DNA from 2 places in the Solibacillus sp. FSL W8-0372 genome. Region 1 is predicted to be linked to the other one. Evidence: a T-box and tRNA genes for the amino acid it is inferred to sense, from the RefSeq annotation. Region 1 holds a T-box; the other holds one or more tRNA genes.

Evidence for each region. The T-box of region 1 lies ahead of trpS (tryptophan--tRNA ligase). A T-box ahead of a tRNA ligase gene usually reads a tRNA of that ligase, here a tRNA-Trp.
Region 2: it has a tRNA-Trp gene. The T-box ahead of trpS (tryptophan--tRNA ligase) is inferred to sense a tRNA for this amino acid. The anticodon was not compared.

The regions. Positions count from the first base shown of each region.
Region 1 is NZ_CP150204.1:726,578-742,263, reverse strand. It holds gene MKY13_RS03480 (DsbA family protein) at 1-41, shown strand, start outside; gene pepF (oligoendopeptidase F) at 602-2,410, opposite strand; gene MKY13_RS03470 (competence protein CoiA family protein) at 2,468-3,580, opposite strand; gene mecA (adaptor protein MecA) at 3,758-4,411, opposite strand; gene spxA (transcriptional regulator SpxA) at 4,728-5,126, opposite strand; T-box leader at 5,590-5,816, shown strand; gene trpS (tryptophan--tRNA ligase) at 5,920-6,909, shown strand; gene fabF (beta-ketoacyl-ACP synthase II) at 7,154-8,398, opposite strand; gene MKY13_RS03445 (beta-ketoacyl-ACP synthase III) at 8,421-9,356, opposite strand; gene MKY13_RS03440 (YjzD family protein) at 9,647-9,844, shown strand; gene MKY13_RS03435 (AAA family ATPase) at 9,929-12,058, opposite strand; gene MKY13_RS03430 (metal-sulfur cluster assembly factor) at 12,439-12,747, opposite strand; gene MKY13_RS03425 (alpha/beta hydrolase) at 12,810-13,565, opposite strand; gene MKY13_RS03420 (Cof-type HAD-IIB family hydrolase) at 13,676-14,482, shown strand; gene MKY13_RS03415 (alpha-amylase family glycosyl hydrolase) at 14,561-15,686, opposite strand, start outside.
Region 2 is NZ_CP150204.1:3,355,639-3,371,324, reverse strand. It holds gene MKY13_RS17335 (glutamate-1-semialdehyde 2,1-aminomutase) at 1-946, opposite strand, end outside; gene bcp (thioredoxin-dependent thiol peroxidase) at 1,081-1,548, shown strand; gene MKY13_RS17325 (D-2-hydroxyacid dehydrogenase) at 1,572-2,519, shown strand; gene perR (peroxide-responsive transcriptional repressor PerR) at 2,697-3,143, shown strand; gene MKY13_RS17315 (YgzB family protein) at 3,235-3,576, opposite strand; gene MKY13_RS17310 (nucleotidyltransferase-like protein) at 3,847-4,740, shown strand; rRNA gene MKY13_RS17305 (16S ribosomal RNA) at 5,079-6,633, shown strand; rRNA gene MKY13_RS17300 (23S ribosomal RNA) at 6,902-9,830, shown strand; rRNA gene rrf (5S ribosomal RNA) at 9,951-10,066, shown strand; tRNA gene MKY13_RS17290 (tRNA-Asn) at 10,080-10,155, shown strand; tRNA gene MKY13_RS17285 (tRNA-Ser) at 10,165-10,256, shown strand; tRNA gene MKY13_RS17280 (tRNA-Glu) at 10,272-10,346, shown strand; tRNA gene MKY13_RS17275 (tRNA-Val) at 10,370-10,445, shown strand; tRNA gene MKY13_RS17270 (tRNA-Met) at 10,471-10,545, shown strand; tRNA gene MKY13_RS17265 (tRNA-Asp) at 10,549-10,624, shown strand; tRNA gene MKY13_RS17260 (tRNA-Phe) at 10,649-10,724, shown strand; tRNA gene MKY13_RS17255 (tRNA-Thr) at 10,732-10,807, shown strand; tRNA gene MKY13_RS17250 (tRNA-Tyr) at 10,814-10,897, shown strand; tRNA gene MKY13_RS17245 (tRNA-Trp) at 10,908-10,981, shown strand; tRNA gene MKY13_RS17240 (tRNA-His) at 11,013-11,088, shown strand; tRNA gene MKY13_RS17235 (tRNA-His) at 11,128-11,203, shown strand; tRNA gene MKY13_RS17230 (tRNA-Gln) at 11,219-11,293, shown strand; tRNA gene MKY13_RS17225 (tRNA-Gly) at 11,304-11,378, shown strand; tRNA gene MKY13_RS17220 (tRNA-Cys) at 11,383-11,456, shown strand; tRNA gene MKY13_RS17215 (tRNA-Leu) at 11,505-11,586, shown strand; gene MKY13_RS17210 (helix-turn-helix transcriptional regulator) at 11,832-12,035, shown strand; gene MKY13_RS17205 (hypothetical protein) at 12,035-12,412, shown strand; gene nagB (glucosamine-6-phosphate deaminase) at 12,635-13,366, shown strand; gene MKY13_RS17195 (DMT family transporter) at 13,401-14,282, opposite strand; gene MKY13_RS17190 (LD-carboxypeptidase) at 14,412-15,323, shown strand; gene MKY13_RS17185 (hypothetical protein) at 15,549-15,686, opposite strand, start outside.

The sequences.
Region 1 (15,686 bases):
GTATTATGACTGATGAAATAACACTTTGGCGTGCAAAATAGCACATTCTTTATCATTACACTATTATTTAATTGCCCTTATATATTTATTTTAACCAGCGACGCCTTAAGCGAGCTGGTTTTTTTGTCCTATAAAATAATTAAGTATAATTTCCGGGAAACGCTAATAAAGGCAGGAAAATAGTTATGTAGAATTTTGCATGGATTTAAGGAGAAGTATAAATAAAACAAAAGAGGCGCCTCTATCCTCGAGAGATAGGACGCCTCTTTTTCACAAAGGGGATGGGAGAAATGTTCACGTTCAAACAAAGGGGTGTATGTTTGTTATGTGATTTATTTCACAAATATTACTCTATCACGGAATAATATTTCTTGCAATAATTCTTTTATAATTTCACAAATTCGCCATATAGTAAGCGTTTCCATACTTACAAATTAATCATTGATTCCAAGTATGTTAAAAACGAGTAAATCATTGATATATAGCGCTTTTACACGTATTTATTCGAAAGAAGTTTTCGACTGTTAAAATGCTGATTGGACAGAAAATCCGTTTTCAAAAGCAAAAAACGCACCTGAAACAGATGCGTTTTCACAAACAATTAATTATTTAATAATAACTTTTCTAACTCATCTAACTTTTCTTCAAACACCTTACACGCAAGCGCGATTGGTTCTGGTGACTCCATATCTACACCTGCTGCTTTCAATACTTCAATCGGGAAGTCTGAGCAACCTGCTTTTAGGAAGTTGTTAATATAGCGCTCTACAGCTGGTTCTCCCTCTTCCAATATTTGTTTTGATAAGGCTGTTGCCGCAGATTGACCTGTTGCATATTGGTATACGTAATAGTTGTAATAGAAATGAGGAATACGTGCCCACTCAAGGCCAATTTCTTCATCAACAGTCATCGCATCACCAAAATATTGTTTGTTCAAATCATAGTAGATTGATGTTAGCTTCTCAGCTGTAATCGATTCGCCTTTTGCATCAAGCTCATGAATCATATGCTCAAATTCAGCAAACATCGTCTGACGGAACACTGTGCCGCGGAAACCATCTAGCCATTGATTTAATAAATATATTTTTTTCTTTTCATCATCTAAAGTTTTCATTAAATGATCAAATAGAAGTTCTTCATTGCATGTCGAAGCAACTTCGGCAACGAAAATTGAGTAATCAGAATATTGATACGGTTGGTTTTGACGTGAATAGTAGCTATGCATTGAGTGGCCAAATTCATGTGCCAATGTGTATAAATTGTTCACGTTATTTTGCCAATTCATTAAAACATATGGGTTTGTACCGAATGTACCTGATGAATAGGCACCACTGCGCTTCCCTTTGTTTTCTAAAACGTCAACCCAACGACTATCCAAACCTTTTTGAACAATCTCCTGATATTCCTTACCTAAAGGCGCAAAGCTTTCAACCATTGTTTTCATAGCTTCATCATATGTTACTTCCATTTTCACTTCTTTTACAAGCGGTGTAAATAGATCGTACATATGCAGCTCATCCACGCCTAACACTTGTTTACGCAGTTCCACATAGCGATGTAGTGCTGGTAAATAATCATGGATTGTTGAAATAAGCTGATCATATACTTTTTCAGGAATAAAGTTATTGCTCAATGCTGCATGACGTGCCGAATCGTAATTACGGATTTTTGCATTGGCATTATGTGCCTTCACATTCCCTGCTAAAGTTGTTGCAAATGTATTTTTATATTGACCATATGTTTTGTATACTGCTTTGAAAGCTGATTCTCGTACTTCACGATTGTCACTTTCCAGCATAGTAATGTAATTGCCGTGTGTAATTTGTACTTCTTCCCCATCTTCTCTAATAATTTTAGGGAATTCGATATCGGCATTGTTTAATGCACTAAATGTTTTGCTCGCTGAAGAAGCCACTTCCGACATTTGCGCTAACAGCTCTTCTTTTTCTGCAGATAATACGTGCGGACGGCCTAAGTTAATTTCCTTCAGGCTCTGTTTGTATAAAGCAAGCGGTTCATAGCTTTCCACATAGCTGTTTAGGGTTGCTTCATCCAATGCTAAAATTTCAGGGGTAATAAATGACCATGCAGCTCCGACATTTGTAATAACAGAACGAACGCGACCGTCCAAATCCTGATATTTGCTGTTCGTCGTGTCTTGGTCATGCTTTAAATGAGAATACACATATAATTTGTGCAGACGCTCATATAATGCATCACTAAATTGCAATGTATTGTATAAGCTTTCAGCACTGTCTGCTACTTTCCCTTTAAAATCCGAAGCTTGCTTTGATAATTGGTCTACTTCTTTCAGTTCTGCTTCCCAAGCCTCATCTGACTCGAAAATTGTTGTTAAATCCCAAGTTAAATGCTCCGGTACTTCTTCACGTGTTAAAATTTGCTTAGCCATTCATTTGCCTCCTAATATTCCGAAATTCGAAATTATAAGTCTATTTAATCAATTTCATTACTCAATTGCAACCCATTCGTCGTATAGAGCTTCAAAAAGTTTATTTAAGCTCATACTTTCATGTACTTGCCCAATATTAAGCTCCCTTAATATTTTTAAATACTGTACAACAGCCGCATTCCTCTCGCTAGTTTGTTCCATGCCACTCCATTCAAAAAAATACGGAATAGCCTTTTGGTTCATCGTTTTTGGAGTAAGACTGTGACATTTCATAAAATAAAACAATTGTACTTGCCATTCTAAACAAAAGCTGTCAAAAGCATTTGTATTCATTACTGGAATCCCTAAAAAAATCGGTAAATTAGTGGTCGTTAACCGCAATTCATATAAAGCACGTAAAAATCGATCATTAACCCCTTTTTTACTCAGCAATATACGAGGCCGCAAATATTGGTCGCGGTATTCTCTGAAGCTAATAAGGAACTGACGAAATATTTCCTTCGGGATTTTATCGGGAATGAGGAATGGAAATCGCTGTTGATGTAACGGAAGTATTTTAACAAATGCAAAGTACTGCATTTTATTGATATGAATTAAATTACTCAAATAGTAAAAGTTTTTGCTTTTTACATCATAGGTGAGGAGAAAATATTGATTGTTATACTGTTGGATAAATTGAGCATTGAAATGATTAATTGAAATTTTCAACATTCCTGATGCTTGAAATTTTTCCGGTGTATGCAATAGCCATATTGGTGTAATATTTGCCTTTAAATACCCTTTTGTCCGCTGTAGAAAAAGATCCTGCGAGATCGGGCTGCATTGAAATTCGATGGCATATTGCCTGTCCATTTTAGAAATGAAAATATCGGGTCGTTGACGGAGGAGCGGCAAATAGGGTTCAAGCATTGGTTGCAGCTTGAGCTTTGTAAAATGTTGAAATAGCTGCTGCTTGCCTAATAAATGGGCGGTTGATTCCCGTTCCGAAAATAATGAATCGCAATTACTTTTTTTATAATGTGCAAAGTGAGGAATTTTAATCTGTCCAGCTTTCAGCAAAAGCTCCTCTCTGCACTGGGGACAATAAAACTGCCGCCGTTGCTTTAATTGTTGCAGCTCCCGCTCCGAAAGCTTTGACGTTAAATGAAATAGCTGTTGATTTTCTGTCATTGCGACCAACAATGCCTTCCACTCCTTTTTATCTATCGTAAGCAAATGAAGAACAGCTTTCAACTTATAATAAGTAACTAGTGGGAAAGTGACATTTTCATTAGGTTATGCCTGCAAACAAGTCCAATTATATAGACAAAAAAAGCCACCCAGAATCAGGTGGCTTTAACAACTTGATTATTCAAAATATGTGATGATTGTTTCAAAGCAGTCCTCTGGAATAATTGTCTCCGCGTATTCGTCTAAGCGGTGTCTCGTAACTTTGGAAGCGGATAAATATTCAGTGCATATTGCAACGACATTTTTCGCTTCTTGAATTTCCAGACTTTCTAACTCTACATATAAATAGTAGTAGTCCTCCCATTTATACAGCGCAGATTTAACTCCCAACGGGGCTGCGCGTTTTGCAAGAGGCACTAGCTCATCAATATCTTTAAATCGGAATCGTGCATTTTCAAGCGTCTGCTCTTCATCTTTGGCTGCCTTACCAATTGCATTGAAAATCGATTCTTCCATTTCGTTTAATTGATCTGCTATATGAAGGTCGTCTTCAAAAGTACCAACCATCGATGAAGTTTCGGAATCATTCCCTACAGATGCACGAGTTACAACGACTTCTAACCCACTATCAGAAGCATTAATATGAATCCAAATCGGACCATCTAAGTCGAAATAATCATCTGTATTTACTTCGCCAATGATATCCCAAAAGAGCTCTTCTCCCTTAGCGCGATTGTACCAAATTTCTTCACGCGTATAACCACGGTCTTCGATATCACTATACGTAATAAATAGTTTTAACGTATTTTCATTAATGCGTTCGATGTCCATTAGACCTCAACTCCCTTCACAGTCATTGTATAGAACGTCACTTATATTCCAAAATGCATACAATAAGGCGTTCTATTGCATCGGAACTAAGATACTTAAAAAAATGGGAAGTATCTATAACTCTATTGTATGATGGATTGGATAAAAATGAAAAGAAAAAACATTATTCAGCATAAATTATTTGAATAATTGAAATTGTATTGTACCCATCAGTTTAAATCAAGTATTAAAGAATTCCTTATTAATATGATCTGAAATAAAAAAAAGATGCCACAATTGCACCCTAGGCAACCGTAGCATCATGAGTGTCTTTTATTTAGTTAACCATGCGTTGCGCTTCCTGAAGCTGGTAAGCACGTACTTTACGAGGTAGGAATCGACGGATTTCATCTTCGTTATAGCCGACTTGTAGACGTTTTTCGTCCAATATAATCGGTCGGCGTAAAAGACCTGGATATTCCTGTATTAACTCGTATAATCTTTGCAATGGCAATGTTTCAACATCTACATTCAATTTTTGGAAAATTTTCGATCGCGTTGAAATAATTTCATCGGTACCATCTTCTGTCATTCGTAAAATTTCCTTAATCTCACTAATTGTAAGTGGCTCCGAAAAAATATTGCGCTCTGTATATGGGATATCATGTTCCTCTAACCATGCTTTTGCTTTTCGACATGAAGTACAACTTGGTGAAGTAAATAATGTTACTAACATTGTCTCACTCCTCTCTAATTGATTTCAATTTAACTGATATATGCAGCTTCATTTCATATGGAAGCGTAAATATATAATACTTAGTTTAGAATTAATTTAATTTAAGATTCTGTTCTTATTATACATGAATACGCCATGTTTGAATACACATTGTCAACAAATAATTCAACTACCGTAATAATTTTTATTACATGTTTTTCTCTATTAAGCGCACTTTCTTTATTTTTGTGCTACAACATTTTTGTACCCTTATGCTAATAGATTTAAACTTAAAAGACAGAATGTTTTTTCTCATTTATTCAAATTTAATTGAGAACTAAACTGAGCGTAGATTTGTTGTTTCAAATAATCAGCTTGTTATTTTACTACTATTTCCACTACAATGCATTTTTATTCCTATTTCTTTCAAATAAAACAATTGCTTTCTTTTCAATATTTACGATATAATCACTTTCAAGATTATGAAAAAACGATGACGAAGAGTAGTACATTTAAAGCGAATGCCTAGAGAATCTGTGGTTGGTGCAAACAGATCATTCATTAAATGGAATGGACTTCCGAGTTAGCTTGATGAACGAACTTAAATATAGGTTCCATTAGTTAAGCTCGTTCCCTTCACGTTACGAAGAAGAGTGGCCAATTGAGGCAAGCTGGGTGGTACCGCGGATTTTAACATCATTCGTCCCTTCTATTATTTACTTAATAGAGGACGCATGATGTTTTTTTGTCTAAAAATTACTTCAAGTAATTTTGGAGAAAATCTTATTTACCCATTTTAAGGAGGAATCCCCCAATGAAAACCATCTTTTCAGGCGTACAGCCAACAGGAACAATCACTTTAGGAAACTACATCGGTGCAATTAAACAATTCCCTGCTTTACAGGATGACAATAATGCTATTTATTGCATCGTCGACCAACATGCTATTACCATTCCACAAGATCGATTGGAATTGCGCAAAAATATTCGATCATTGGCAGCGATGTACATTGCATGTGGTATTGATCCTGAAAAATCCATTTTATTTATTCAATCTGAAGTACCTGCGCACGCACAGGCAGGATGGATGCTGCAATGTGTCGCTTCAATCGGTGAATTAGAGCGTATGACACAGTTCAAAGATAAATCAACTGGAAAAGAATCCGTTTCTGCCGCACTTTTAACATACCCGCCGTTAATGGCTGCCGATATTCTTCTTTACAATACGGACATCGTGCCAGTAGGGGAAGATCAAAAGCAACATATCGAGCTGACTCGCGATTTAGCGGAACGTTTTAATAAGCGTTACAATGATGTTTTAACGATTCCTGATATTCAATTACCAAAAGAAGGCGCCCGTATCAAATCATTGCAGGAGCCGACGAAAAAAATGTCAAAATCGGATACAAATACGAAAGCAACAATTCGTCTTTTGGATACACCTAAAGAGATTGAAAAGAAAATCAAATCTGCTGTAACGGATTCTGAGGGAATTGTGAAATTTGACGTTGAAAATAAGCCAGGCGTATCCAATTTGCTTATTATTGAATCTGCCTTATCAGGAGTTTCAATTAAGGATTTAGAAGAAAAATACGAAGGCAAAGGCTACGGCGATTTTAAAGCAGGTGTGGCACAAGCTGTTATCGACCATATTGCACCTATACAAGAGCGCTATTATGCATTAATCGATTCTCCGGAACTAGATCTTATTTTAGATGAAGGAGCTGCTAAAGCGGATGCTATCGCAGCCAAAACGCTTAAGAAAATGGAGAACGCGATGGGATTAGGCCGTAAACGACGCTAACCATTCCGATTACCGCTATTAGAAGCAAATACAGTTCTGCACCATGAAGGATGTACAGCATTACTGCATGCCATGAATAGCCCAATGTCCGATAGTTTAAGTATAAAATCATATTACTAATCGACATTACACAAAGCCCATAAAAAAATAGAAATAGTACGAAGCGTGTCAAAACACCATCCTTTGTACAACTATACGAAAAACGAACGGACGATAGAATTGGTCCGTTCGTTTTTTATATTTTCTATTGCTCTGTGTATTTTTTAAACAATAAACAAGCGTTATGCCCGCCGAATCCTAATGAATTGCTCAGTCCATATTCCACATCAGCTTTTCGTGCTGCATTGGCAACATAGTCCAAGTCACATTCTGGATCAGGGTCATTTAAATTCATCGTCGGAGGTAAAATTCCTTCTTTTAGAGCAAGTACTGTGAAAATCGCTTCAATACCACCTGCTGCTCCTAATAAGTGACCAGTCATACTTTTTGTCGAACTCATTGCCAACTTGTATGCATGATCGCCAAATACCGTTTTTACTGCTTGTGTTTCAAATAAATCGTTGTACGGTGTACTCGTACCGTGTGCATTAATGTATCCTACTTGCTCTGGTGAGACATTCGCATCATCTAACGCCATTTTCATTGCTCGCGCAGCCCCTTCGCCATTTGGAGCGGGAGCTGTAATATGATGGGCATCTCCTGTCGAACCGTAGCCAACTACTTCTCCATAAATTTTCGCGCCACGCGCTTTTGCATGTTCATATTCTTCCAGAATTAATATACCTGCCCCTTCGCCAATAACGAAGCCATCGCGATTTTTATCAAATGGACGTGATGCTGTCGCAGTGTCTGGGTTTAAAGATAATGCAGTGTTTGCACAAAAACCGGCAACCGCCATTGTAACGATTGGTGCTTCCGTTCCTCCTGTAATCATTACATCCGCATCCCCGCGTTCAATTACTTTGAAAGCGTCTCCGATTGAATTTGTCCCTGAAGCACAGGCTGTAACAGAACATGAATTAACTCCTTTTGCTCCCAAATAAATCGATACTTGGCCTGAAGCCATATCAGGAATCATCATTGGTACGAAGAACGGACTTACTCGGCGAACACCGCGCTCTTGGAATGTCAAAAATTGCTGTTCATGTGTTTCCATTCCACCAATTCCCGAGCCAATCCATACGCCAACACGAGGTGCCATTTCTTCTGTAATCGTAAGATTAGCATCTTTTGCAGCCATCATTGAAGCAGCTAGTGCGTAATGAGTAAAGCGATCCATTTTTCGTGCTTCTTTTTTCTCAATGTAATCTTCTATATTAAAATCTTTTACCTCCGCTGCAACAGACACCGGAAATTTAGTCGTATCTACACGCGTTAATGGTCCGATTCCTGATTTTCCTGCTACTACATTGTCCCATGATTGCTCTGCATTGTTTCCTACTGGCGTTACTGCGCCGATTCCTGTTACAACAACTCTTCTTTTCTCCATCATTTAACACCCTTCTCTTTCTTTATTTTCCCCATTTTAATGCGAGTGCCCCCCAAGTAAGCCCTCCACCAAAACCAACTAATACAACGATATCATCGTCCTTTATTTTCCCCTCAGCCAAATCGTCGACAATCGAGATACCGATTGATGCAGCCGATGTATTACCGTATTTCTGAATCGTTTTCGACATTTTTTCTTCCGGTAGTCCTAGACGCTCCCTAGCAGCCTCCATAATGCGGATATTCGCCTGGTGCGGTACTAGGTAATCTACATCTTCCTTCGTTAATCCAGCCTTCTCCAGTACACTGACTGCGGACTCCCCCATTTGACGAACTGCAAACTTAAATACTTCACGACCATTCATCGAAATGTGGTTTTCTGGGTTTAAATATAAATGTTTGCCACCCGTTCCATCCGCCCCAAGTTCATATGCCAATATGCCGCGCCCTTCTGAAACTTTACCAATTACAGCTGCACTTGCACCATCACCAAATAAGACAGCTGTGTTCCGATCTTTCCAATCGGTTATTTTCGATAATTTTTCAACACCTACTACTAATATATATTCATAACTATTACTCTCAATAAATTGTTTTGCTATCGCCGTCCCGTAAATAAAGCCTGAACATGCAGCAGAAATGTCCATTGCACCGCAACCCGATATCCCAAGACGTTCTTGTATTTGGCAGGCTACACTTGGAAAGTTTTGATCTTGAGTAACCGTTGCGACAATGATTAATCCTACTTCATCTGCTGTAATACCGGCGTTTTGAATAGCTTGTTGTGCCGCTTTATAGGCTAAATCTGATGTTTCTTCATTCTCTGCGATATATCGATTTCCAATACCTGTCCGTGAACGAATCCATTCATCCGATGTATCTAAAAATTGTTCAATTTCCGAATTTGTCAAAGCCTTTTTCGGAATATACTTACCCATGCCAACTATACCAGCATTCATATATTATCCCCCTTGTTTTCAAACATATCCAACCCAATCCTTTTGCTGAATAACATAAAATAATCACTAAATATTAGTATCTGGTACTAATTATAAAGTATAAGTATTTCGAAAACAATTAAAATTTATAGAAAAGACAATAGCGATGTTTTTACGGTACGGAATAATCACTTTATGACATCTTGGCGAAAAGTTGTATTCCCCCTTTTATTTTCATGAAGGCTTGTGGTATGATATTGAAGATGTAATTTCAAAATAACGATATAAATAAGTTCAATGAGGTGAAATTGATGCAATATATTATTACTTTCTTTTGGTCATTCCTTTTAGTAACAATGACTAACTATGTAGTAAGTTCTGTATTAGGTGTAAACTTTAATTTCATGAATGGCGTAATCGTATCATTAGTATTCAGCGTATTAGTACTTATTATCGCTGCAATCATTCCAAACGAATCAACTCCAGACATGGAAGCAGAGCAACATTAATAGATGACAAGGGGCTGTCCGGTATTATACTGGACAGCCCCTTGTCATTTAATTTTATTTCGTATAGCAGATTATTTGGACATTCTACTTCTGAGAAATCACCAGTTCATCATTTTCCAGCATAATTTCCAGCACACCACCCGCTGTTACTACTCCTTTTAATAGTTCTCGCGCAACAATTGTTTCCAAGTGGCGCTGAACGAAGCGTTTTAATGGACGTGCACCATATTGAGGATCAATGCCATGTTCTACAATCCAATCCACTACTTCCTTACGTACATGTAACGTAATTTCCTGTTCCGCAACTCTTTCCTGGAGCTGCTTTACATATTTCCAGGCAATTGCATGGAAGTGTTCTTCCGACAATGCATGGAAAATAATAATATCGTCCATTCGATTTAATAACTCCGGCTTAAAGTGCTGACGTAAAGCCGCCTGTACAAGCTTCTCGGAATCATCAGACGCCTCCAGTAAAAATTGTGACCCAATATTAGACGTTAAAATAACAACCGTATTCGTAAAGTTTACTACTCTGCCCTGGCTATCGGTAATTCGACCATCATCCAACAATTGCAGTAAAATATTTGCTACATCTGGATGTGCCTTTTCAATTTCATCTAATAGAACTACTGAATACGGATTACGGCGTACGGCCTCTGTTAGCTGTCCGCCTTCCTCATAACCGACATAACCAGGTGGTGCTCCGACAAGTCGGGATACAGAATGCTTCTCCATATACTCACTCATATCGATGCGGATAAAATGGTCTTCCGAATCAAATAATTGTTCTGCTAATGCTTTTGCCAATTCTGTTTTACCGACACCTGTTGGCCCTAGGAACAGGAAGCTTCCAATTGGCTTATTAGGATCCTTAATACCGGATCGGGCACGCCATACTGCCTCTGCTACATATGTGACTGCATCATCTTGTCCAACAACACGGTCATGTAATGTGTCTTTTAATCGCAATAACTTTTCACGTTCCCCTTCGACAAGCTTCGTTACCGGAATACCTGTCCAGCGGGATATAATTTTTGCAATTTCATCTTCCGTTACTTCTTCACGCAGCATACGATTGCCTTCCGAATCTTTAAGCTGCTTTTCCAATTCTCCAAGCTCTTTCTCCAGTTGTGGAATTATACTGTATTGCAGTTCACTTGCCCGCGCTAAATTGTTGCCGGACACGAACAGTTGATCACGTTCTGCTTCATATTTTTTCAGTTTGTCCTTTTTATCTCGTACAATTTGCAAACCGTTTTTCTCAAGTTCCCATTGTTCTTTCATCGATTGCATTGAAGCTTCTAAAGTATCGATTTCATTCGTAAGGATATCCAGGCGTTTTTTACTCGCATCATCCTTCTCTTTCTTCAATGCTTGTTGTTCAATTTTAAGCTGAGTAAGTCGGCGTGTTAATTGGTCAAGTTCCTGCGGCATTGAATCGATTTCAATTCGAATCATGGCACATGCCTCATCAACTAAATCTATTGCTTTGTCCGGTAAAAAACGGTCTGTAACATAGCGATTGGCTAGTTGTGCTGCTGCAATAATGGCGCGGTCATGAATACGAACACCACGATGATGCTCTTCAAAACGGTCTTTAATACCACGTAGAATGGATACTGTGTCCTCAATAGACGGTTCACGTACTAGAACTTGCTGGAATCGACGTTCCAAAGCAGGATCCTTTTCAATATACATACGATATTCATCCAATGTCGTTGCACCGATACAATGCAATTCCCCGCGCGCAAGCATCGGTTTGAGCATATTTCCTGCGTCCATGGCACCATCACTTTTTCCGGCACCTACAATTGTATGAATTTCATCGATAAATAAAATGATACTTCCATCTGAATCTTTCACTTGCTTTAACACGGATTTCAAACGTTCTTCAAATTGACCACGGTAAGAAGCGCCGGCGATGAGCGCACTCATGTCCAACTCATATAACTGCGCATCCTTTAATCCTTCTGGCACATCCTGTCTTACAATCCGTTGAGCCAAGCCTTCGACAATAGCTGTCTTCCCAACACCTGGTTCGCCAATTAATACAGGGTTATTTTTTGTTTTGCGCGATAAAATCCGGATAACATTGCGAATTTCTTCATCACGTCCAATAACCGGGTCCATCTTGCCATTTTTTACTTGTTCAATTAAATTACGTCCAAATTGCTCTAAAGGCGGACGGTTGTCTTGAGTTTGGTTAAATTGCATATATTGCATCCTCCCGATAGTTTGACCTTTACTGACTAATTTTATTATAGGTCAAAATTAGTCAACTCACAAATTTTTACACTCCCTTTTTAGGTACGTTCTTATATTTTTGTATATTCGATAAAATATACCTTAATAATTAAGTAAAACGAAATAACGACTCATATGTGTGTAACAAATGGCATTTTAGCCTTAATATTTTAGAAAAGCATTTCATTAATAATTATTTGATGTTAAACACATATTTAAACTGGATTCCAATAGAAAAATAAAAAATCACCTTCGACTATCGTTATAGTGAATAATACGGACTTTTTAATCTTAGCCTAAAAAAAAAACGATTATTTTGCTTCTGCAAAATAATCGTTTTAATATTTTTATTAACGGATACCTAAAGCCATTTTTGCATAGCGTGACATATTGTCCTTAGACCATGCCGGTTGCCATACGATATCTACCTTTACCTCTTTTACTTCCGGTAATTCACTTAAAGCTGTCGTTACTTGGTCAACGATTACTGGTGCAAGTGGACAACCCATTGATGTTAATGTCATTGTAACAATCGCTAAGCCCTCTTCTGTTAAATCCACTTCATATACTAAACCTAAGTTGACAATATCGATGCCTAGCTCAGGGTCAATTACGTTTTCCAATGCTCCGTACATGCTGTCTTTCATATCTTGATCAATTGCCATTTTTTTATTTCCCCTTTCGACATAGTGTTATCGTCTATCATAGCAGAACGAATGCTTTATGCCAAACGTTGTGCAATGAAATCCGTCACTTGTAAAATACCATTTCTTGAAACGGCATGTCCTGCTTTTGGCTCTGCGATATATTGAATATTCGCCGCCTTTCCTTCTTTTTCAAGTTGTTCATAAAAAGGGCGACTCATACTAAATGGAACGACCGTATCTTTTTCACCATGCCAAAATATTATTGGCTTGTTTGACCACAATGATTCATGTTTTTCCATATCATATTTGCCGAGCATATCGAACAAAGCACTTTGCTGATCTTCAGATATTGGAAGTTGAACACCCTTTTGCTTCAGTTCCTCAACTTGATGAAGCGCGACCCTCGTGTAGCTCGTTGTCCCCATACAAATACCAGCAGCCTGAATCCACGGATAAATAGTTAAGCAACCCGATGTTACAATGCCACCCATTGACGTTCCAGCAACGCCAATTTTGTCGCCTACCATTTTTTTTAGTTTCAATTCTTCATAAAGCGTATGTACTTCTTCAATCGATTTTAAAACAATTTTCCAAAAGTTATAGTTCATCTGTTCATCCGTTAAATAATCTGACCGTTCTCCATGCATGATTGCATCAGGCAGTATAACTCGGATACCTTTTTGCACAAACTGATACGCATAATGAAGATTATGTTCCTTTGCACTTAAGAACCCATGTAAAAAAATAACGACGGGTGTATGTTCGTCCATCGTTTCATCATACACATGCAATAATGGAATAGATTTCCACAACTCTTGCTTAACAATCATTTTTCTCACCTCGCCTTAACCTTATCAAAACTTCACGATTGTTTCAAAACTTTGACGAATGTTAATTTTTCACGTTACAATAATACCCATGCTAAAGGAGGCTTATTCTCATGAACGAACATTTAATAGTATTGGATTTAGACGGAACATTATTGACGGATGATAAGAAGATTTCCTCCCTTACAAAGGAAACACTGTTTAAGGCAAAGCAAGCGGGACATCAAGTAATGATCGCGACAGGACGTCCTTTCCGGGCTAGTCTTCCCTATTATAAAGAATTGGAGTTAACGACACCTATTGTCAATTTTAACGGTGCACTTATTCACCATCCAAAAAACCCAATGTGGAAAACAATCCATACACCTGTGGATTTAAGTGTAGTCCACGATGTTGTTGAATCAGTCCATAAATATGAATATGATAATTTAATCGCCGAAGTAATGGATGATGTATATCTCCATCGTGAGGATGAAAAAGTACACGAAATGTTTAATATGGGCAGCCCTAATATTTTAATGGGTGATCTCAAGCAGACATTAAAGGAAAATCCGACGAGTTTATTGATTCAGGCAGATGATGTAAATACGCCGATTATCCGCAAACATTTGCAGGATGTGCATGCCGAGCTGATCGAGCATCGACGCTGGGGTGCACCTTTCCCGATTATTGAAATTGTGCATAAAGGGTTAAGTAAAGCAATTGGTATTGACTTCATTTCAAAAGAAATGGGCATCCCACGTGAGCGGATCATTGCATTTGGCGACGAGGACAATGACTTTGAAATGATTGATTATGCCGGAATTGGTGTAGCAATGAGTAATGGAATTGATGATTTAAAAAATATCGCTAATGAAATTACTTTATCTAATAATGAAGATGGTATTGCAAAATTTTTGCATGACCGATTAAAACTGTAGGACACGTTACCGAATTAAGTCCAATTATTAAAAATAGCCCGGAAAAGCGATGTATTCACTTTTCCGGGCTATTTCATTTTATTTTGCTGAATTGGCGCGGCGTTGTTTCCCACGTTTCATAATGACAATCATGAATGCCGTATAAAGTACAACAACTAGTCCAAGTGCCACAATATAAGAAGTATTAATTCCTCGCGCATCGATGACCTGATACACCTCAACCATTTCACGGTCTAAAATGATAGTATAGTTATTATCTTTATTTTCACGAATGATTTCACTATTGAACATCCCACGGATTTCTTTTCCTTCCCCCAGCTCTGCTACCGGGATATGGACACGTTTTGTTTTACTGCTATTGTTAATTACAACTATCCACGTTTCCGTATCAGATTTCCGCTCAAATACGATAAAGCCATCTTCATTTTCAAGCCACTTAAATTCACCATTACGTAATGTCTCTGAATCATTTCGTAAAGATTGAAGCTTTCCAACATAATCTGCCAGTTCTGAATCTGTCTTAAAATTATAGTATTGATGCGCCTCTTCACCGGCAGTACCATTCATTGCAATTTCAGATCCGTATTGAACGACTGGCACACCCGGCAATAATAGTGTGCTTGCAATCGAAATTTTACTGCGTGTTGGAGGGTACATCCCTTCAGCCGTTGCAGCTAAAGTAAAACGGTCAGACCAAATTGTATCGGTCATTGTCAAAACAGGTGTGTCCGATAATGTCTCTTCAATATATGGTTCCAACACTGAAGTATCCAAATCAACATTTTTAAAGGAATTTGTATATTTTGATGCGACATCATTATAGAATTTCGCATCAAAATTCGCATCACTTTCTGCATTTGCAATTACATAGGCACCAGTAGCCTTTAATTGCTCAATCATGCGATTTAAAAATGCTGTATCCACTTGTTCAATATTCGTTAGACGAACGCCATCCAGTCCGTATGTATCCACAAATTGTACAGCACTGTCGATAATTTCGTTTTGTACTTCTTCATTAGTTAAATCCCACTGTATTTTCCCATCATTTGTACTCCCCACAAACCCTTGCTTTTCTGCAAGTTCATGGTTTGGACTAACATCTGTAATAGGGAAATCAGCCATTATTTTCATCTCACGCTTTTGGTATGAACCTACCATTTTCTTAAATTCATCAGCTGTACCAAAACGAGGGTCTAATAGTGTA
Region 2 (15,686 bases), 1.3 Mb from region 1:
CAAGACATGCAATTCCTGCTTGCATACTTGCAGGGTTTCCGGCCATTGTACCTGCCTGATATGTAGGGCCAAGTGGAGCTACTGTTTCCATAACTTCTTTACGACCACCGTATGCACCGATTGGCAGACCGCCACCGATTACTTTCCCCATTGCGACTAAGTCCGGAGTTAAGCCAAGCATTGTATGTGCTGCCCCGTAGTGGAAACGGAAAGCTGTAATGACTTCATCGTGTATTGTTAAGGCACCATACTCTTTTGCCAATGCATGTACATGTTCTAAAAATCCTTTATGCGGTTCAACAATTCCAAAGTTGCCAACGATTGGCTCGATTAAAATCCCTGCAACATCATTACCCCATTTTTCCATTGCTAATGTGAATTGTTCCTTATTGTTAAAAGGAACTGTAATTACTTCCGTAGCGACAGCATGAGGAACACCGGCAGAGTCAGGCGAACCTAATGTTGCTGGACCTGATCCCGCAGCAACAAGTACTTGGTCGAAGTGACCGTGATAGCAACCGGCAAATTTAATGATCTTTGTACGGCCTGTAAATGCGCGTGCTACACGGACACATGTCATCACGGCTTCTGTACCGGAGTTGTTAAAACGTACTTTATCCAATGTAGGAATTGCTTCTTTTAACATTTTTGCGAATTTGATTTCATGCTCTGTCGGTGTACCGAATAATACACCTGTTTCTGCGGCATGGGTGATAGCTTTTGCGATATGAGGATGACCATGACCTGTAACGATCGGTCCATAGGCTGCTAAATAATCGATGTAACGATTACCGTCTACATCCCAAAAGTATGCTCCTTTACCGCGGACCATGACAACAGGTGCGCCGCCGCCAACTGCTTTATAAGAACGGGATGGACTATTTACCCCGCCAACGATATGTTCGAGTGCTTCTGCATGAAGTTGCTCAGATTTAGTATGATTCATAATTTATTCCTCCAAAATAGGTTACATGAAATGATTTCATATCTATTGTAGTATGTAATGAAAGGGAACGCCAAAGAAATTGAAGCAACGGGCATTGTTTTGTATCATAGAAGAAAAATTTGGAGGGAAAAGACATGACATTAGAAAAAGTACAAGCACCAGCATTTACATTGCAAAACGAGGAGGGAAAAATGATTTCGCTGGAAGACTATAAAGGCAAAAACGTTATTCTCTATTTTTACCCGAAAGATTTAACACCGGGCTGTACAACACAGGCATGCGACTTCCGCGATAAATATGAAGATTTTTCAGATTTGAATGCTGTTATTTTAGGTGTGAGTTTGGATGATGCAGCGAAACATACCAAATTTATCGAAAAGCACGGATTACCGTTTTCGTTATTAGTGGATGAGAATCATGAAGTGGCGGAGAAATATGGAGTTTGGACATTGAAGAAAAATTTTGGTAAGGAATATATGGGCATCGAGCGTACGACATTTTTAATTAATGAAGAGGGTATAGTTGAAAAAGAGTGGAGAAAAGTACGTGTGAAAAATCATATTCAAGATGTGTTAAACTATTTAAAAAATCGCACAAATTAATGAGTGCTCAAAGGGGAGTTATAATGGCAACGATTTATTTTACATTTGAACCACGTGAGGATTTAAAACAGCCGCTTTTGTCAGAGTTTTCACAAGAAGATTTTTTATTTGATACAAAATTGGATGTTGAGAAACTTGCACAGGCAGAAATATTAGTAACGTACGGGGAAGATCTAAAAGAACAGCATTTGCAGTATGCAGATAAATTACAGTGGATCTTCGTTGCGTCAGCGGGAATCGAAAAAATGCCCGCAGAAGCAATCGCAAAACGTAATATTATCGTTTCAAATGTACGTGGGATACATAAAAAGCCGATGACTGAATCGATACTGGCGCATATTTTAGCTTTAAAACGTGTATTGCCATTTATTTATGAGCAGCAACAAAAGAAAGAATGGAATAAAAAGGCTCGACCTACTGAGTTAAACGGCAGCTCAGCCCTTATAATTGGTCCAGGTGCAATTGGGGGAGAAATCGGACGTATATTACAGGCATTTGATGTTCATACAATTGGATGCAACCGTTCAGGTACTGAAGCACCCTATATGAACGAAACATATAAGCTGGATGACTTGAAGCAACATTTACCAAAGGCCGACATTGTAATTTCGATACTACCATCTACGAAGGAAACAAAACATCTACTAACTCGTGAGCATTTTGAGAAAATGAAAAACTCTGCAATCTTCATGAACTTTGGACGAGGAGATGTAGTGGACACAGAAACACTCATTAAAGTACTCCAAGACAAATTGATTGAGCATGCCGTATTGGATGTATATGAAGTTGAGCCTTTACCATCGGATAGTCCATTATGGGATTTAGACAATGTAACTCTATCTCCTCATTTTTCAAGTCATTCATCTCGTTATGTAGAGCGAAGCTTAGATATTTTTAAACCAAGTTTGCGAAAATGGTTGAATGGAGAGCGGGACTTAGAAAATAAGATGGATATTCTTAGAGGATACTAATTGAGAAAATTTGCTAGGGTAGTTAAGCTTTGCTTGAATTGATTTTCAATTAGCAATTATATCTAATGACTTTTACTTCTATTAGAATAAGCAATTGTTGACAACTCGAGGATAAATTCGATACACTATTTATAACGATTATAAATTAATAATATGTATGAAAAGGGGTGTATGACGATGTCTGAAATGCATTTAAAGGATGCGCTGGACACGTTAAAGACTACTGGTGTACGAATTACTCCTCAGCGTCATGCGATTTTGGAATATCTAATTCAAAGTATGATTCACCCAACAGCGGATGATATATACAAAGCACTTTGCGGCAAGTTTCCTAATATGAGTGTCGCAACAGTATATAATAATTTACGAGTATTTCGTGAGGTTGGCTTAGTTAAAGAGCTTACTTACGGAGACGCAGCAAGTCGTTTCGATTTTGTAACGGGCGATCACTATCATATGATTTGTGAATGTTGCGGCAAAATTGTAGATTTTCATTATCCTGGATTAAATGAAGTGGAGCAATTCGCTTCTCAAGTTACAGGCTTTGAAGTTAATTCGCACCGTTTGGAAGTATACGGTACTTGCCCAGAGTGTGTTGCAGTCGGTGGAAAGAAAGTTCAATAAAAAGTTTAACCTAGTAACGATTGTTGCTAGGTTTTTTGTATGAAAAAACTGCATTAACTCCAAGCGAGTATCAATGCAGCTTATTTATACTTTATTTTTTGTTGTATTCCTGATTAAATTCTTTTCCTTCTAATGAAGGATCTAATGTAAGTGGTTCGTTGCAATACATGCAAATATCTACACGGCCTAATACTTTTGTCCATTTTCCGCATTCCGGACATACCACCTGTACTGCTTTAGTTGATAAAAGTCCAATCCATCCATAAACAGCAGTACTACCGATAATGCACAGAAGCCCAATAGACATGAAGATTAATACAAGAATTTGATTGTCTTTAAAAAAGATTGCACCATACATAATCACAAAACCGATGAAAATAAGGGATAATGCAAATGATCGTATTTTATTAATTTTACTATTATACTTTTTCATTACAATTGCCTCCTAATCTAAAATATACTATAACATAAATTGGATTTAGATTAGTAGATTTGAAAGATTTTGGTGATATCCTAATTATATGAATTTAAAGGTATTTCCAAACTTACTGTCGAAACAATTCTATTATTCTAGTTATAATTAATAACGGATTTCTATTAGAATAAATGTTCAATGAGATAACACTAGTGAATTTGACTTATAGCGATTACAATAACTTAGAAACAAATATAAATAGTAGCAAAATTTTATAGGGGGATAACAATGGAACATATTTTAAGACCAATTTATCAGGAACGCGCAAGTCAGCCGGAGACGTTGGGGGTTATTTTAATTAATAAGCGTGAAGGCGCTGAAAATATGACCGATACATTTGATTCGGTTCTATTAATTATTGTAAAAGATAGTGACACACCTATTTATTCAAAACACTATATGTATGGTGATGCGAAAATGGTGATGCATATTTTAACGGAAGAGCGTCTGCGTAAATGGATCTTTATTGGTTCGAATAAGCGTTTAGTCGATTGGCTGTTCCACGGTAAAATTATGTTCGATCGAAATGAGTTCTTATTTAAGTTACGTTCGGAACTACAGGAGTTTCCTTTTGTTGGACGTAAGTTAAAAACAGGAATTCAGTTTGCTAAGTTAATCCGCCGTTATCAAGAAGGAAAAGAATTATTTGAGGATGGTCACTATTTAGATGCTTATAATCATGTAGTTGCTTCATTGCATCATTTAGGCAGATTATCGATTATTGATAGTGGTCATTATCCAGAAGTAACTGTATGGGCTCAAGTGAAAAGAAATGACCCAGCAATTTATAAGTTATATGAAGAATTGATTATGAGTAATGAAAGTTTGGAAAAGCGTCTAGAGCTTTTATTTTTAGCGGGAGAGTTTTTGATTAATTCAAGAACGACTGATGGGGCGCAGCATATTTTAGAAACAATGCTTGCTCAACCATATTGGACAATACAGGAATTACATGATCACCCTGAATTAAGTTACTACTCTGTAGATTTAGAAGTCTTTGTTGAATATTTAATCGAGAAAGAGTTAGTTCAAGTAGAACCAGTAGTTGCAAAAAACGAAGCGATATTTCACCGCAATTATTATGTAGACCGACAACTTATTGAAAGTGAATACGGTTTATAGTATATTAATCAGAGCGTTAAATAACGCTCTGAAACTTTTTTTAAAAAAAGTATTGACGTATGTGTAACTAATATTGTAATATATTAAATGTCGCTAAGACGTACTCGAAAAACTAAATAACTCTTGAAATGCTCAAACAACTTTTTGAAAAAGTTGTTGACAAAGAAAAGAAGAAATGTTAAATTAGAGAAGTCGCTAAAACGACATAGCAAAAAAATGAACCTTGAAAACTGAACAAGCAACGTTAATGAAACAAGCTTCTTAAATGAAGCAAACAATAGATTTCAACTTTTAATTAAGTTGAATCGCTAGCAAAGCAAATGAGCTTTCAAACTACTTTTATGGAGAGTTTGATCCTGGCTCAGGACGAACGCTGGCGGCGTGCCTAATACATGCAAGTCGAGCGGATGATGAGAGAAGCTTGCTTCTCTCTGATTTAGCGGCGGACGGGTGAGTAACACGTGGGTAACCTACCTTATAGATTGGGATAACTCCGGGAAACCGGGGCTAATACCGAATAATACTTTTAAACACATGTTTGAAAGTTGAAAGACGGTTTCGGCTGTCACTATAAGATGGACCCGCGGCGCATTAGCTAGTTGGTGAGGTAACGGCTCACCAAGGCAACGATGCGTAGCCGACCTGAGAGGGTGATCGGCCACACTGGGACTGAGACACGGCCCAGACTCCTACGGGAGGCAGCAGTAGGGAATCTTCCACAATGGACGAAAGTCTGATGGAGCAACGCCGCGTGAGTGAAGAAGGATTTCGGTTCGTAAAACTCTGTTGCAAGGGAAGAACAAGTAGCGTAGTAACTGGCGCTACCTTGACGGTACCTTGTTAGAAAGCCACGGCTAACTACGTGCCAGCAGCCGCGGTAATACGTAGGTGGCAAGCGTTGTCCGGAATTATTGGGCGTAAAGCGCGCGCAGGTGGTTCCTTAAGTCTGATGTGAAAGCCCCCGGCTCAACCGGGGAGGGTCATTGGAAACTGGGGAACTTGAGTGCAGAAGAGGATAGTGGAATTCCAAGTGTAGCGGTGAAATGCGTAGAGATTTGGAGGAACACCAGTGGCGAAGGCGACTGTCTGGTCTGTAACTGACACTGAGGCGCGAAAGCGTGGGGAGCAAACAGGATTAGATACCCTGGTAGTCCACGCCGTAAACGATGAGTGCTAAGTGTTGGGGGGTTTCCGCCCCTCAGTGCTGCAGCTAACGCATTAAGCACTCCGCCTGGGGAGTACGGTCGCAAGACTGAAACTCAAAGGAATTGACGGGGGCCCGCACAAGCGGTGGAGCATGTGGTTTAATTCGAAGCAACGCGAAGAACCTTACCAGGTCTTGACATCCCGGTGACCACTATGGAGACATAGTTTCCCCTTCGGGGGCAACGGTGACAGGTGGTGCATGGTTGTCGTCAGCTCGTGTCGTGAGATGTTGGGTTAAGTCCCGCAACGAGCGCAACCCTTATTCTTAGTTGCCATCATTTAGTTGGGCACTCTAAGGAGACTGCCGGTGATAAACCGGAGGAAGGTGGGGATGACGTCAAATCATCATGCCCCTTATGACCTGGGCTACACACGTGCTACAATGGACGATACAAACGGTTGCCAACCCGCGAGGGGGAGCTAATCCGATAAAATCGTTCTCAGTTCGGATTGTAGGCTGCAACTCGCCTACATGAAGCCGGAATCGCTAGTAATCGCGGATCAGCATGCCGCGGTGAATACGTTCCCGGGCCTTGTACACACCGCCCGTCACACCACGAGAGTTTGTAACACCCGAAGTCGGTGAGGTAACCTTTATGGAGCCAGCCGCCGAAGGTGGGATAGATGATTGGGGTGAAGTCGTAACAAGGTAGCCGTATCGGAAGGTGCGGCTGGATCACCTCCTTTCTAAGGATTATTTCGGAATCATTCCCTTGGGGAATGAAACATTAACGTTTGCTGTTCAGTTTTGAAGGTTCATTCTTAATTGAATGAGATACTTCAAAACCTTGTTGGTTTAATTCATCTCGTATGATTGAACCGCATTTCGTTCTTTGAAAACTGGATAAAACGACATTGAAAGCAATAAAACAAATTTCTATTTTATAGAAATGTAACAAGTCAAGCAATTGACGTGTAAACTTAAATCTTAGATTTTATCTAAGTGTTAACTTTTGGTTAAGTTAATAAGGGCGCACGGTGGATGCCTTGGCACTAGGAGTCGATGAAGGACGGCACTAACACCGATATGCCTCGGGGAGCTGTAAGTAAGCTTTGATCCGGGGATTTCCGAATGGGGGAACCCACTATCTTTAATCGGATAGTATCTACACGTGAATACATAGCGTGATGAGGACAGACGCAGGGAACTGAAACATCTAAGTACCTGCAGGAACAGAAAGAAAATTCGATTCCCTGAGTAGCGGCGAGCGAAACGGGAAGAGCCCAAACCAAAGAGCTTGCTCTTTGGGGTTGTAGGACACTCTATACGGAGTTACAAAAGAATGAGTTAGACGAAGCGACTTGGAAAGGTCCGCGAAACAAGGTAAAAGCCCTGTAGTCAAAAGTTCATTCCCTCCAGAGTGTATCCTGAGTACGGCGGAACACGTGAAATTCCGTCGGAATCCGGGAGGACCATCTCCCAAGGCTAAATACTACCTAGTGACCGATAGTGAACCAGTACCGTGAGGGAAAGGTGAAAAGCACCCCGGAAGGGGAGTGAAATAGATCCTGAAACCGTGTGCCTACAAGTAGTTAGAGCCCGTTAATGGGTGATAGCGTGCCTTTTGTAGAATGAACCGGCGAGTTACGATTACGTGCGAGGTTAAGTTGAGAAGACGGAGCCGCAGCGAAAGCGAGTCTGAATAGGGCGAATTAGTACGTGGTCGTAGACCCGAAACCAGGTGATCTACCCATGTCCAGGGTGAAGGTGAGGTAACACTCACTGGAGGCCCGAACCCACGCACGTTGAAAAGTGCGGGGATGAGGTGTGGGTAGCGGAGAAATTCCAATCGAACCTGGAGATAGCTGGTTCTCTCCGAAATAGCTTTAGGGCTAGCCTCGTGATTGAGAATACCGGAGGTAGAGCACTGTTTGGACTAGGGGGGCATCTCGCTTTACCGAATTCAGACAAACTCCGAATGCCGGATATTTATACACGGGAGTCAGACTGCGAGTGATAAGATCCGTAGTCAAGAGGGAAACAGCCCAGACCACCAGCTAAGGTCCCCAAGTAATCGTTAAGTGGAAAAGGATGTGGCGTTGCTTAGACAACCAGGATGTTGGCTTAGAAGCAGCCATCATTTAAAGAGTGCGTAATAGCTCACTGGTCGAGTGACGCTGCGCCGAAAATGTATCGGGGCTAAACGATTCACCGAAGCTGTGGATGCATACTTTGAGTATGCGTGGTAGGAGAGCGTTCTAATAGCGTTGAAGTCAGACCGGAAGGACTGGTGGAGCGATTAGAAGTGAGAATGCCGGTATGAGTAGCGAAACATGGGTGAGAATCCCATGCACCGTATGACTAAGGTTTCCTGAGGAAGGCTCGTCCGCTCAGGGTTAGTCGGGACCTAAGCCGAGGCCGATAGGCGTAGGCGATGGACAACAGGTTGATATTCCTGTACCACCTCCTCACCGTTTGAGAAATGGGGGGACGCAGTAGGATAGGGTAAGCACGCCGTTGGTTGCGCGTGTTCAAGCAGTAAGGCGTGTATGTAGGCAAATCCGCATACTATAACGTTGAGCTGTGATGACGAGCTCTTTAGAGCGAAGTTCCTGATTTCACACTGCCAAGAAAAGCCTCTATCGAGGTGAGAGGTGCCCGTACCGCAAACCGACACAGGTAGTCGAGGAGAGAATCCTAAGGTGTGCGAGAGAACTCTCGTTAAGGAACTCGGCAAAATGACCCCGTAACTTCGGGAGAAGGGGTGCTTCTTTGGGTGCATAGCCTAGAGAAGCCGCAGTGAATAGGCCCAGGCGACTGTTTAGCAAAAACACAGGTCTCTGCAAAACCGTAAGGTGACGTATAGGGGCTGACGCCTGCCCGGTGCTGGAAGGTTAAGAGGAGCGGTTAGCGCAAGCGAAGCTGTGAATTGAAGCCCCAGTAAACGGCGGCCGTAACTATAACGGTCCTAAGGTAGCGAAATTCCTTGTCGGGTAAGTTCCGACCCGCACGAAAGGCGTAACGATCTGGGCACTGTCTCAACGAGAGACTCGGTGAAATTATAGTACCTGTGAAGATGCAGGTTACCCGCGACAGGACGGAAAGACCCCGTGGAGCTTTACTGTAGCCTGATATTGAATTTTGGTACAACTTGTACAGGATAGGTAGGAGCCAGAGATCCCGGAGCGCCAGCTTCGGAGGAGGCGTCGGTGGGATACTACCCTGGTTGTATTGAACTTCTAACCCATGCCCCTTAGCGGGGTAGGAGACAGTGTCAGGCGGACAGTTTGACTGGGGCGGTCGCCTCCTAAAGAGTAACGGAGGCGCCCAAAGGTTCCCTCAGAATGGTTGGAAATCATTCGAAGAGTGTAAAGGCATAAGGGAGCTTGACTGCGAGACCTACAAGTCGAGCAGGGTCGAAAGACGGGCTTAGTGATCCGGTGGTTCCGCATGGAAGGGCCATCGCTCAACGGATAAAAGCTACCCCGGGGATAACAGGCTTATCTCCCCCAAGAGTCCACATCGACGGGGAGGTTTGGCACCTCGATGTCGGCTCATCGCATCCTGGGGCTGTAGTCGGTCCCAAGGGTTGGGCTGTTCGCCCATTAAAGCGGTACGCGAGCTGGGTTCAGAACGTCGTGAGACAGTTCGGTCCCTATCCGTCGTGGGCGTAGGAAATTTGAGAGGAGCTGTCCTTAGTACGAGAGGACCGGGATGGACACACCGCTGGTGTACCAGTTGTCTTGCCAAAGGCATCGCTGGGTAGCTATGTGTGGACGGGATAAGTGCTGAAAGCATCTAAGCATGAAGCCCCCCTCAAGATGAGATTTCCCATTACGCAAGTAAGTAAGACCCCTGAAAGACGATCAGGTAGATAGGTTCGAGGTGGAAGTGCGGTGACGCATGTAGCTGACGAATACTAATCGGTCGAGGACTTAACCACATTTTATTGCACAATTCAATGAAACGTTTATCCAGTTTTGAAAGAATGAATTTATTATAAAAAACACTTGCCAAATAAGGAAAGTGTGGTATAATAAATAAGGTCTTTCTGAAAAAATAGTCTAGTGATGATGGCAAAGAGGTCACACCCGTTCCCATACCGAACACGGAAGTTAAGCTCTTTAGCGCCGATGGTAGTTGGGGGCTTCCCCCTGTGAGAGTAGGACGTCGCTAGGCTGTATAGAAATATTCCGAAGTAGCTCAGTTGGTAGAGCATCCGGCTGTTAACCGGCAGGTCGCAGGTTCGAGTCCTGCCTTCGGAGCCATTAACTCTTGGAGAGTTGTCCGAGTGGCCGAAGGAGCACGATTGGAAATCGTGTATGCGGGTAACCCTGCATCAAGGGTTCAAATCCCTTACTCTCCGCCAGCCATTTATTAAAATGGCCCGTTGGTCAAGTGGTTAAGACACCGCCCTTTCACGGCGGTAACACGGGTTCGAATCCCGTACGGGTCACCATTCATTTCATCAATATCCAGCATGGAGGATTAGCTCAGCTGGGAGAGCACCTGCCTTACAAGCAGGGGGTCGGCGGTTCGAGCCCGTCATCCTCCACCATTCAAATTAAATCATATAGTATTGTCGCGGGGTGGAGCAGTGGTAGCTCGTCGGGCTCATAACCCGAAGGTCACAGGTTCAAGTCCTGTCCCCGCAACCAAATGGTCCCGTGGTGTAGCGGTTAACATGCCTGCCTGTCACGCAGGAGATCGCCGGTTCGATCCCGGTCGGGACCGCCATTTTTAAAATACTACATATAATATGGGTTTGTAGCTCAGTTGGTAGAGCATTAGATTGAAGCTCTAAGTGTCGGCGGTTCGATTCCGTCCAAACCCACCATATTTTTGCCGGTGTAGCTCAGTTGGTAGAGCAACTGACTTGTAATCAGTAGGTCGAGGGTTCGACTCCTTTCGCCGGCACCATTACCTGGAGGGGTAGCGAAGTGGCTAAACGCGGCGGACTGTAAATCCGCTCCTTAGGGTTCGGCGGTTCGAATCCGTCCCCCTCCACCATCCTTTTAATAGGGGCATAGTTTAAAGGTAGAACTACGGTCTCCAAAACCGTCAGTGTGGGTTCGATTCCTACTGCCCCTGCCAATTAATTCAAAAACTTAAAAATAACATAGTGGCGGTTGTGGCGAAGTGGTTAACGCACCTGATTGTGGTTCAGGCATTCGTGGGTTCGATTCCCATCAGTCGCCCCATTTTTATTTAGGTTTAAGAGTTAAAATTATAATATAGTGGCGGTTGTGGCGAAGTGGTTAACGCACCTGATTGTGGTTCAGGCATTCGTGGGTTCGATTCCCATCAGTCGCCCCATTATATTAAAAGCTTTGGGGTATAGCCAAGCGGTAAGGCAACGGATTTTGATTCCGTCATGCCCTGGTTCGAATCCAGGTTCCCCAGCCATTTTTTTTTTGCGGAAGTAGTTCAGTGGTAGAACACCACCTTGCCAAGGTGGGGGTCGCGAGTTCGAACCTCGTCTTCCGCTCCAATATGGCGGCATAGCCAAGTGGTAAGGCACAGGTCTGCAACACCTTTATCACCGGTTCAAATCCGGTTGCCGCCTCCATATTTAATTAATCGGTAATTCCGGTTTTTTTTTACCCTTTTTTATTTTGCCGATATGGCGGAATTGGCAGACGCGCCGGACTCAAAATCCGGTTCCTTCTGGAGTGCCGGTTCGACCCCGGCTATCGGTATCATTGAGTTCAAGTTAGAACTATTAAAACACCCTCAAAGTCTTGATTACAGGCTTTGAGGGTGTTTTCGTTTACTATAGTTTATTTTTAGTTGAGAAGGAATTACAGTACTACAACAGTTGGCTTACAAACATCGAAGAAAACAAAACGTTTTCTCGTATTATATTTACAATTATTTACTTCTTATATATAATGAATGTAAAGTCAGCTTTACGTAAAATATACTTTACGTTAGGTAGGTAAAAATGAAAAATAATATTAAGGATTTACGTACACGGTATGGTTTATCACAGGATGGCTTAGCTGAAAATTTAAAAGTTTCTAGGCAAACCATTATTTCTTTGGAAAAGGGACGTTATAACCCTTCCATTACATTGGCATTTAAGTTAGCCCGTCAGTTTAACTGTCACATTGAGGATATATTTATTTATGAGGAGGATAATCAATAATGATTACTGGAAACAGGTCATTCTTTTTGTTTATCGGTATCTTTATGCTTTTAATAGGTATTTTCATTAATGGATCTCATATGTTTTCAGGGAAGTTTCCTGATGCATTAATGGTGATTGCCCTTTCGATTATGGCGTTTAGTTTGGCTTATTTAGAACCTCACTTTGCAGCAAAGGATGAACGTGCTCAAAAGATTCGAGAACGTGCAACATACATTAGTTATTTTTGGGGAGTGATATTTGCCATTATATTAATGTTGATTTTTAACCCATTGTCTCCTCTAAATGTTTCAGCCTTTCAAGTGTTATCACTATTCATTGCATTATATATTTCAGTCGTATTTTTAAATATGGTTTATTATGCAAAAAAGTACTAGTTTATAATGTCCTACCCTTTTTCCGGCTTGAAATTCATTCCTAACATATTAATAAATTATATGGGTACAATTAAAGTTAAATCGTATTTTTTAAAAGAAAATGTGAACTGTTTTATATAGCATATTAAAAATTTATGCTATAAAATTAACGTATTGATGTAAGGAACTAAAAATGAACTTTACTTTATTTGAATTATATAAGCATAGGGAGTAGGGAAATGAATGAATGCTGTAACAAATTTAAAATGGGTTGAAGCGACAGATTATGATGAAATGAGTAAAATTGCTGCAAGTATTTTTGTAGAACAGTTAAAGGAAAATAGTAAAACTGTTTTTGGGATGGCAACTGGAAGTACACCTGAAGGGTTTTATAAAGAACTTGTATCAATATATAAGGAAGGGAATATTTCCTTTGCTCAGGCTAAGTCTTTTAACTTGGACGAATATATTGGTATTAATCCATCAAATGAGGCAAGTTACCATTACTATATGGACCACAACTTATTTAATCATATTGATATGAAGCAGGAAAATATTTACTTACCAACAGGTAATGCAGCAAATATTGAAAAAGCAGCAATGGATTATGATGCAATGATTGAAGAAGCAGGGAATATTGATATTCAGCTCTTAGGTATTGGTGTTAATGGACATATTGGCTTTAATGAGCCAGGAACACCATTCGATTTAGGGACTAATGTTATAAAACTAGCTGAGTCGACACGTGAAGCGAATAAAATTTACTTTGACTCAATCAATGATGTACCGACACATGCAATTACTATGGGTATTAAAACAATTATGAAATCAAAAAAGATTGTCTTACTAATTGCAGGCGCAGCGAAGCAAGAAGCATTTGATCGTCTTCGTAGTGGTGAAGTGACAGAAGACTTCCCAGCAAGTGTATTAAACTATCATCCAGACGTAACTGTTATTTATACAGGAGTAGAATAATTAAAAGGAGTGCTGATGATGCACTCCTTTTAATTTACTTTTTTATAGATGAGATAAATACCCCGACAATTATGGCAACCCCGCCGATTAATTGTGTAAGTAGCAGCTTTTCATTTAAAAAGATTACTGCAAAGATGCTAGCAAACAAAGGGATAAAGTTTAAGTAAATTCCTGCCTTGTTGGCACCTAAAGCTACAACGCCTGTATTCCAGCTTAGAAATGCCACAATCGATGCAAATACCCCAACATAAAAAATAGCTCCAATAGTAGTAGTGCTCCATACAATAGTTTGGGATGTAGTGAGTAGTTCATATACCGCAAATGGGAGCAGCATTAATGCACCTATAGCAATTGTTACTAAAAATGTAGAATAGCCAGGGAGCCTGCTAGCGCACTTCTTAATAAGCAATGAATAAATACTCCAACAACACACTGCAACTAGTACAATTAAATCTCCTTTATTAAATGAAAAGGCAAGTAAGCTTTGTAATGAGCCTCCGGAAATAATAAAAGACACTCCAGCTAGAGAAATTATTGTACCTATTAACTGATACTTAGTTAAACGTTCTTTTAAGAAGAGAAAGCTTAATATGTATATAATTATCGGTGTGGAAGAATTCATTAAAGATGCATTGATGGATGTTGTATAATATAAACCGATATAAACGAGCGTATTGAATGCAGCGACTCCTGTCAAAGCTAACGTAATGACGGCAACCCAATTTTGCTTCAGTACACTCCATTCCTTTTTTGTCCGTTTGTAAGCAATGGGGAAAAATACGGCAAAGGCAACAATCCAGCGTAAAAATGCCAGGGTAATAGGAGGAATTTCTCCGGTAACAGCGCGACCAATTACAAAGTTACCACCCCATAATAAAGTAGCTAAAATGAGAAGTAGCTGTGGTGGAAATTTCATTAAGTAGCATCTCCTTAATAATGGAAAAATAATTTTATCTATTATAGGGATAACCTGGGGGAAATTGCAATGCGCTTTACATAAAACGCTATGATACAATAGCGACAGAAGCAAAAGGAGGTCATTTACATGAAAATACGACCAGCAAGATTACAGCATGGCGATACTGTAGGATTAGTAAATTTAAGCAGCCCGCTTAATATAGAATCTTTAGGGGACAAATTAGCAATATTGGACGAGCTTGGTTTGAAATATAAGCTAGGCAATACAATTCAATCGTATGACGGCTATTTAGCAGGTACAGACGAGGAACGATTAGAAGATTTTCACCAAATGATTCGTGATCCAGAAGTGAAAGCAGTCTTTTTAGTAAAAGGTGGCTACGGTATATCTAGAATTATAGATAAAATAAGTTATCCATTAATCGAGGACAATCCGAAAATCATTTGGGGCTATTCAGACATCACCACTTTACATACACAAGTGAATGAGTTTTCAAATGTCGTTACCTTCCATGGGCCTATGTTATCGGGTCCGGAAGGGGAGCTAGACCCATTATCAAAAAAAATGTTCCAGCAATTATTCCAACCGATTGAAATCCAGTATACAGAAAGTATTTCGCCACTTCGTACACTCGTATCCGGTGTTGTACGTGGTGAATTAACAGGTGGTAATCTGAATCGTCTTGTTAGTACACTTGGAACAAAATTTGAAATTGATGTTCGGAATAAAATTGTTTTAATTGAGGATATCGGTGAATCGATTGAGCAAATTGATTTATCATTAAATCAATTACGTCTTTCTAGAAAGCTTGAGCTTGCTGCAGGCTTTGTAATAGGCGATTTTAATATGCTTAGCAGTAAATATAACTATGATGATGTATTAAACGTTATAGAAGGGTATATAAAGCCTTTAAACAAACCAGCAGTAGCAGGATTTAAATTTGGTCATTGCGAACCGAATATTGCGATACCACTAGGAGTAGAAGCTATTTTAGATGCGGATGATAAAACATTACGGATATTACCGGGTGTAGAATAATACTAGGAAATAAATAACAAAGACACCTTTTCACTAAATAAGTGAGCAGGTGTCTTTTAATAACGAGCGACGGAAATACACAATTTAGTTTGTAGTTATCTTTTACAATAGTTGGTCATTAGTGAAAGGTAACGTTGTAACAGGTAAAAGTTGATTGGTTTCTCTAAGTTTGCCTAAGCAAAAATCGCTCGTTATTACCTAGATTGGAGTCTCACCGCTCTAGGATTAGAAGTAGTTGCTATCATCAAATTCGATTTCGACTTGATAGTTTTTAGCATTAATTAAATTGGAAAGGCGATGTGCTTCCTTTTCCAGCTCGTTAGCGCGAGTGCGGTATGTCATCGGATCATACAGTGCTACACG